Regions from separate parts of the Psychrobacillus sp. FSL W7-1493 genome, predicted to be linked through region 1. Evidence: a T-box and tRNA genes for the amino acid it is inferred to sense, from the RefSeq annotation. Region 1 holds a T-box; the other regions hold tRNA genes.
The links. A T-box is a leader RNA that pairs with one kind of tRNA and senses whether it is charged. The one in region 1 lies ahead of leuS (leucine--tRNA ligase), so its partner is inferred to be a tRNA-Leu.
Positions count from the first base shown of each region.

Region 2: it encodes a tRNA-Leu, which carries the amino acid that the T-box ahead of leuS (leucine--tRNA ligase) is inferred to sense. The anticodon was not compared.
Region 3: it encodes a tRNA-Leu, which carries the amino acid that the T-box ahead of leuS (leucine--tRNA ligase) is inferred to sense. The anticodon was not compared.

Region 1 covers NZ_JBBOSB010000001.1:1,333,753-1,336,000, forward strand. The annotation lists gene MKX96_RS06825 (3-oxoacid CoA-transferase subunit B) at 1-633, shown strand, start outside; T-box leader at 720-933, shown strand; gene leuS (leucine--tRNA ligase) at 1,025-2,248, shown strand, end outside.
Region 2 covers NZ_JBBOSB010000001.1:551,957-554,204, forward strand. The annotation lists gene MKX96_RS02800 (Tex family protein) at 1-261, shown strand, start outside; gene MKX96_RS02805 (SprT family protein) at 327-803, shown strand; tRNA gene MKX96_RS02810 (tRNA-Asn) at 878-952, shown strand; tRNA gene MKX96_RS02815 (tRNA-Glu) at 962-1,036, shown strand; tRNA gene MKX96_RS02820 (tRNA-Asp) at 1,060-1,135, shown strand; tRNA gene MKX96_RS02825 (tRNA-Gln) at 1,139-1,213, shown strand; tRNA gene MKX96_RS02830 (tRNA-Lys) at 1,225-1,297, shown strand; tRNA gene MKX96_RS02835 (tRNA-Leu) at 1,369-1,455, shown strand; tRNA gene MKX96_RS02840 (tRNA-Arg) at 1,474-1,550, shown strand; tRNA gene MKX96_RS02845 (tRNA-Gly) at 1,580-1,653, shown strand; rRNA gene MKX96_RS02850 (16S ribosomal RNA) at 1,808-2,248, shown strand, end outside.
Region 3 covers NZ_JBBOSB010000002.1:55,959-58,206, reverse strand. The annotation lists rRNA gene MKX96_RS17750 (16S ribosomal RNA) at 1-278, opposite strand, end outside; tRNA gene MKX96_RS17745 (tRNA-Ala) at 414-489, opposite strand; tRNA gene MKX96_RS17740 (tRNA-Pro) at 504-580, opposite strand; tRNA gene MKX96_RS17735 (tRNA-Arg) at 586-662, opposite strand; tRNA gene MKX96_RS17730 (tRNA-Leu) at 679-767, opposite strand; tRNA gene MKX96_RS17725 (tRNA-Gly) at 783-857, opposite strand; tRNA gene MKX96_RS17720 (tRNA-Leu) at 875-959, opposite strand; tRNA gene MKX96_RS17715 (tRNA-Lys) at 982-1,054, opposite strand; tRNA gene MKX96_RS17710 (tRNA-Thr) at 1,061-1,136, opposite strand; tRNA gene MKX96_RS17705 (tRNA-Val) at 1,150-1,225, opposite strand; rRNA gene rrf (5S ribosomal RNA) at 1,249-1,364, opposite strand; rRNA gene MKX96_RS17695 (23S ribosomal RNA) at 1,486-2,248, opposite strand, start outside.

The sequences.
Region 1 (2,248 bases):
GCGAGAAGAGCAGAAAAAGAAATAGAAAATGGGAACTATGTGAATTTAGGAATAGGTATTCCAACCTTAGTTGCCAACTTTATATCTCCAGACAAAACAGTTGTGCTTCAATCAGAAAATGGTCTTTTAGGTATTGGGCCATATCCAACTGAGCAAGAAGTCGATCCAGATCTTATCAACGCCGGAAAGGAGACAGTTACTACCATTCCGGGTTCTTCCTTCTTTTCAAGTGCTGAGTCATTTGCCATGATACGCGGGGGACATGTAGACGTTGCAATCTTAGGGGCAATGGAGGTTTCTGAAAAGGGAGACTTAGCTAACTGGATGATTCCAGGTAAGATGATTAAAGGAATGGGCGGCGCAATGGATTTAGTGCATGGTGCCAAAAAAATTATCGTAATTATGGACCACTGCGCGAAGGACGGTTCTGCAAAGATTAAAAAACAATGTGAGCTTCCTTTAACAGGTAAAGCCGTTGTGAATAAAATCATAACAGAACGGGCAATGATTGAAGTAACAGAAGATGGGCTAGAATTAAAAGAAGTATTTGAGGGATATTCTGTGCAGGATATTATAGATGCTACGGAAGCTGATTTAATCATTAAAGACGTAAAAGAGAATGTAGCTATTTAATTTACTATTTTCTACGATATTTGATGAGAGTGCATCTTGTGTTTTCTTTTCATTTCAATTAGAATTAATGCAATAACCATAAATAATTTTCGACTAAGACAAGGAATAGTAAATAACACTCGTTTCTAAAGAGAGCTAACGTATGGTGCAAGTTAGTGTTACGAATTATTGAACTCGCCTTTGAGTCTGTATAAGTGAACGATTAGTAGCTTATACCGTTTTCCGCGTTAAGGAGACAAGTTGAGTGGAATTTTCCACTAATTTGGGTGGTACCGCGTGAGTATATCTCTCGTCCCTTAAGTTTTTTAAGGGGCGAGTTTTTTTATTTGGTGTTGTTTTTATTGGTGAAATGACGGTTTAGACAACACCATTACCTGAAGGAGGAAGAAAAATGAGCTTTAATCATGAAGCAATTGAGCAAAAGTGGCAAAGGTATTGGAAAGAAAATAAAACATATAAAATGATTGACGATCCTTCCAAACCAAAATTTTATGCATTAGATATGTTCCCATATCCATCAGGAGTTGGACTGCATGTTGGACATCCGCTTGGATATATAGCAACAGATATTTTAAGTGCATATAAACGCAAACAAGGATATAACGTACTTCACCCAATGGGCTGGGATGCTTTTGGTCTTCCTGCTGAGCAATATGCAATTGACACTGGTAATGATCCAGCGGAATTCACAGCAAAAAATATTGCAACATTCAAACGTCAAATGATGGATCTTGGATTCTCATATGATTGGGATCGTGAAATTAATACAACGGATCCTTCCTATTACAAGTGGACACAATGGATCTTTATCCAGCTTTATAAAAAAGGCTTAGCATATGTGGATGAAGTGCCGGTAAACTGGTGTCCTGCATTAGGTACAGTATTAGCAAACGAAGAGGTAATTGATGGGCTATCCGAGCGTGGGGGACATCCAGTGGAACGTCGTCCAATGCGTCAATGGGTTCTGCGTATTACGGCTTATGCAGATAGATTGTTAGAGGATTTAGATGATCTTGATTGGCCTGAGAGCTTAAAGGAAATGCAACGTAACTGGATTGGACGTTCAGAAGGTGCAGAGCTTACATTTGAAGTTGCGGATACTGATCAATCATTCCAAGCATTTACAACTCGTCCCGACACGATTTTTGGTGCAACGTATGCGGTATTGGCACCTGAGCATAAATTAGTGGATACTATTACAACTCCAGAGCAAATGGAGGCAGTGCAAGCATATAAAGATCAAGTTAAATTGAAAAGTGATTTAGAGCGTACTGATCTTGCTAAGCATAAAACAGGTGTATTCACTGGTGCTTATGCAATTAATCCAGTGAGTGGTGAAAAAATGCCAATCTGGATCGCTGATTACGTTTTAGCAACATATGGAACTGGTGCTATTATGGCAGTTCCAGCACATGATGAGCGTGATTATGAGTTCGCAAAACAATTTGACCTTCCTATTGTAGAAGTAGTTTCTGGTGGAAACGTTGAAGAAGCTGCTTACACAGAGGATGGCGTCCTTGTTAATTCGGATTTCCTAAACGGACTAAATAAACAAGACGCCATCGCAAAAGCAATTGAATGGTTTGAAGCAAATGGAAAAGGTGAGAAGAAAATT
Region 2 (2,248 bases), 780 kb from region 1:
GATGTACTAAAATTAGAGGATCTAAAAGCAGGAATGGAGCTTCAAGGTACAGTTCGAAATGTAGTTGACTTCGGCGCCTTTGTAGATATAGGTGTTAAACAAGATGGACTTGTACACATCTCCAAGCTTAAAAAAGGATTTGTAAAGCATCCTTTAGATGTAGTCTCCCTTGGGGATATCGTTACTGTATGGGTAGAACAGTTCGATGCGAACAAAGGAAGAATTGCATTAACGATGCTGCCACCGGAACAACAAGTCTAATAATAATCAGAGTTGTCCATTGATGAATATCAGTGGACAAGCTCTTATATCTAGGAGAGAGTATAGTGACTGATGAACAATTGAGTGAATTAGTAAGTAGCATATCAATACAGATTTTTAAAAGAAAGTTTCACCATAAAGCTTATTTCAATAAAAGACTGCGCAGTACCGGCGGAAGGTATATGTTAAGAACACATATGATTGAAATAAACCCTCTAGTGTTAGAGAAACATGGAATGAACGAATTAATTGGAGTTATTAAGCATGAGCTATGTCATTATCACTTACATATAGAAGGGAAAGGGTATAAACATAGAGATACAGATTTTCGTCAGCTTCTAAAACAAACAGATTCACCTAGATTTTGCTCAACACTCGTAGAGCCTAAAAATCAAAAAAATACTAAACTGTATGTGTATGAGTGTGCAAAATGTGGTTTGTTATATAGACGGAAAATTCGAGTAAATACGCAGAAATTCAAGTGTGGCAAGTGTTTTGGGGAGCTGCATTTAAGTTCTTTTAAAAAAACGAAAGAAATTTGATGAAAAGTGTTGACGTTTGTCCAAACCCTCTCTATAATAGAAAAAGTCGAGTAGAACAAAACGACATAAATTATTCCGAAGTAGCTCAGTGGTAGAGCAATCGGCTGTTAACCGATTGGTCGTAGGTTCGAGTCCTACCTTCGGAGCCATCTTTAAATGGCCCCTTGGTCAAGCGGTTAAGACACCGCCCTTTCACGGCGGTAACACGGGTTCGAATCCCGTAGGGGTCACCATTTAATTGAATTAAAGATACATAGGTCCCGTGGTGTAGCGGTTAACATGCCTGCCTGTCACGCAGGAGATCGCCGGTTCGATCCCGGTCGGGACCGCCATGTTGGGGTATAGCCAAGCGGTAAGGCAACGGATTTTGATTCCGTCATGCCCTGGTTCGAATCCAGGTACCCCAGCCATTTCGTTTCGTGAGCCATTAGCTCAGTTGGTAGAGCATCTGACTTTTAATCAGAGGGTCGAAGGTTCGAGTCCTTCATGGCTCATCATATTACAATAATTGTTGACAAGCTCATGAGAGTAAGTTATAATAAATATCTTCCCATTTTATAACTACGCGGTCGTGGCGGAACGGCAGACGCGCTAGGTTGAGGGCCTAGTGGGGGTTAACCCCGTGGAGGTTCAAGTCCTCTCGGCCGCACCAAGCATTGTCTTTTACTAAGCGCCCGTAGCTCAATTGGATAGAGCGTCTGACTACGGATCAGAAGGTTGTGGGTTCGACTCCTGCCGGGCGCGCCAAACAAACAATTATTTAATATATTATATATGCGGGTGTAGTTTAGTGGTAAAACCTCAGCCTTCCAAGCTGATGATGAGAGTTCGATTCTCTTCACCCGCTCCAATTATACTAAAGTAATACATGAACATTGAAAACTGAACATGCAAAACGTTAAGACATACAGCATCAACAAGCTTCGGCTTGATTGACGCAAAACAATTTTTGACATCATTTAATGATGATGCCAGCAAAACAAAATGAGCTTTTTAAGTTCTCTATTATGGAGAGTTTGATCCTGGCTCAGGACGAACGCTGGCGGCGTGCCTAATACATGCAAGTCGAGCGGATGATGAAGAAGCTTGCTTCTTCTGATTTAGCGGCGGACGGGTGAGTAACACGTGGGCAACCTGCCCTGTAGATTGGGATAACTCCGGGAAACCGGGGCTAATACCGAATAATCCATTACCTCACATGAGGAAATGTTAAAAGACGGTTTCGGCTGTCACTACAGGATGGGCCCGCGGCGCATTAGCTAGTTGGTGAGGTAACGGCTCACCAAGGCGACGATGCGTAGCCGACCTGAGAGGGTGATCGGCCACACTGGGACTGAGACACGGCCCAGACTCCTACGGGAGGCAGCAGTAGGGAATCTTCCACAATGGACGAAAGTCTGATGGAGCAACGCCGCGTGAGTGAAGAAGGTTTTCGGATCGTAAAA
Region 3 (2,248 bases), on a different contig from region 1:
TGAGCCGTTACCTCACCAACTAGCTAATGCGCCGCGGGCCCATCCTGTAGTGACAGCCGAAACCGTCTTTTAACATTTCCTCATGTGAGGTAATGGATTATTCGGTATTAGCCCCGGTTTCCCGGAGTTATCCCAATCTACAGGGCAGGTTGCCCACGTGTTACTCACCCGTCCGCCGCTAAATCAGAAGAAGCAAGCTTCTTCATCATCCGCTCGACTTGCATGTATTAGGCACGCCGCCAGCGTTCGTCCTGAGCCAGGATCAAACTCTCCATAATAGAGAACTTAAAAAGCTCATTTTGTTTTGCTGGCATCATCATTAAATGATGTCAAAAATTGTTTTGCGTCAATCAAGCCGAAGCTTGTTGATGCTGTATGTCTTAACGTTTTGCATGTTCAGTTTTCAATGTTCATGGTGGAGCCTAGCGGGATCGAACCGCTGACCTCCTGCGTGCAAGGCAGGCGCTCTCCCAGCTGAGCTAAGGCCCCGAAATAATAATAACTGGTCGGGAAGACAGGATTCGAACCTGCGACCCCTTGGTCCCAAACCAAGTGCTCTACCAAGCTGAGCTACTTCCCGTTATATGGCGCGCCCGGCAGGAGTCGAACCCACAACCTTCTGATCCGTAGTCAGACGCTCTATCCAATTGAGCTACGGGCGCTAATTATTCATAAAAGTGGTGCCGAGGACCGGAATCGAACCGGTACGGTAGTCACCTACCGCAGGATTTTAAGTCCTGTGCGTCTGCCAGTTCCGCCACCCCGGCACTTCAATGAATCTTTGGAGCGGAAGACGAGGTTCGAACTCGCGACCCCCACCTTGGCAAGGTGGTGTTCTACCACTGAACTACTTCCGCTCGGTTATTAAGTTAAGTGGTGCGGGTGAAGGGAGTCGAACCCCCACGCCTTGCGGCGCTAGATCCTAAGTCTAGTGCGTCTGCCAGTTCCGCCACACCCGCATATTTATTTCACAAAAGTGAATGAGCCATGAAGGACTCGAACCTTCGACCCTCTGATTAAAAGTCAGATGCTCTACCAACTGAGCTAATGGCTCGGAAAATGGTGCCGGAGAAAGGACTTGAACCCTCAACCTACTGATTACAAGTCAGTTGCTCTACCAGTTGAGCTACTCCGGCAGGAGTAAAATTATGGTGGAGGATGACGGGCTCGAACCGCCGACCCTCTGCTTGTAAGGCAGATGCTCTCCCAGCTGAGCTAATCCTCCTGGGTAATATTTTTTTATTGCAAGCCCAGCGACGTCCTACTCTTGCAGGGGGAGACCCCCAACTACCATCGGCGCTGAAGAGCTTAACTTCCGTGTTCGGTATGGGAACGGGTGTGACCTCTTCGCCATCATCACTAGACTTGAATAATTATTGAAAGACAAGTTCTATTATATCAACTATGTAGATTATTACAAGCATTAATTTAATAAAAATTTATTCTTTCAAAACTGAATAAACTGACATCTTAGAAACAAACAATTTGGTTAAGTCCTCGATCGATTAGTATTCGTCAGCTGCACGTGTCGCCACGCTTCCACCCCGAACCTATCTACCTCATCGTCTTTGAGGGATCTTACTTACTTGCGTAATGGGAAATCTCATCTTGAGGGGGGCTTCGTGCTTAGATGCTTTCAGCACTTATCCCGTCCACACATAGCTACCCAGCGATGCCCTTGGCAGAACAACTGGTACACCAGCGGTGTGTCCATCCCGGTCCTCTCGTACTAAGGACAGCTCCTCTCAAATTTCCTACGCCCACGACGGATAGGGACCGAACTGTCTCACGACGTTCTGAACCCAGCTCGCGTACCGCTTTAATGGGCGAACAGCCCAACCCTTGGGACCGACTACAGCCCCAGGATGCGATGAGCCGACATCGAGGTGCCAAACCTCCCCGTCGATGTGGACTCTTGGGGGAGATAAGCCTGTTATCCCCGGGGTAGCTTTTATCCGTTGAGCGATGGCCCTTCCATGCGGAACCACCGGATCACTAAGCCCGTCTTTCGACCCTGCTCGACTTGTAGGTCTCGCAGTCAAGCTCCCTTCTGCCTTTACACTCTTCGAATGATTTCCAACCATTCTGAGGGAACCTTTGGGCGCCTCCGTTACACTTTAGGAGGCGACCGCCCCAGTCAAACTGCCCGCCTGACACTGTCTCCTACCCGGGTTACGGGTATGGGTTAGAATTTCAATACAACCAGGGTAGTATCCCACCGACGCCTCCTCCGAAGCTGGCGCTCCGG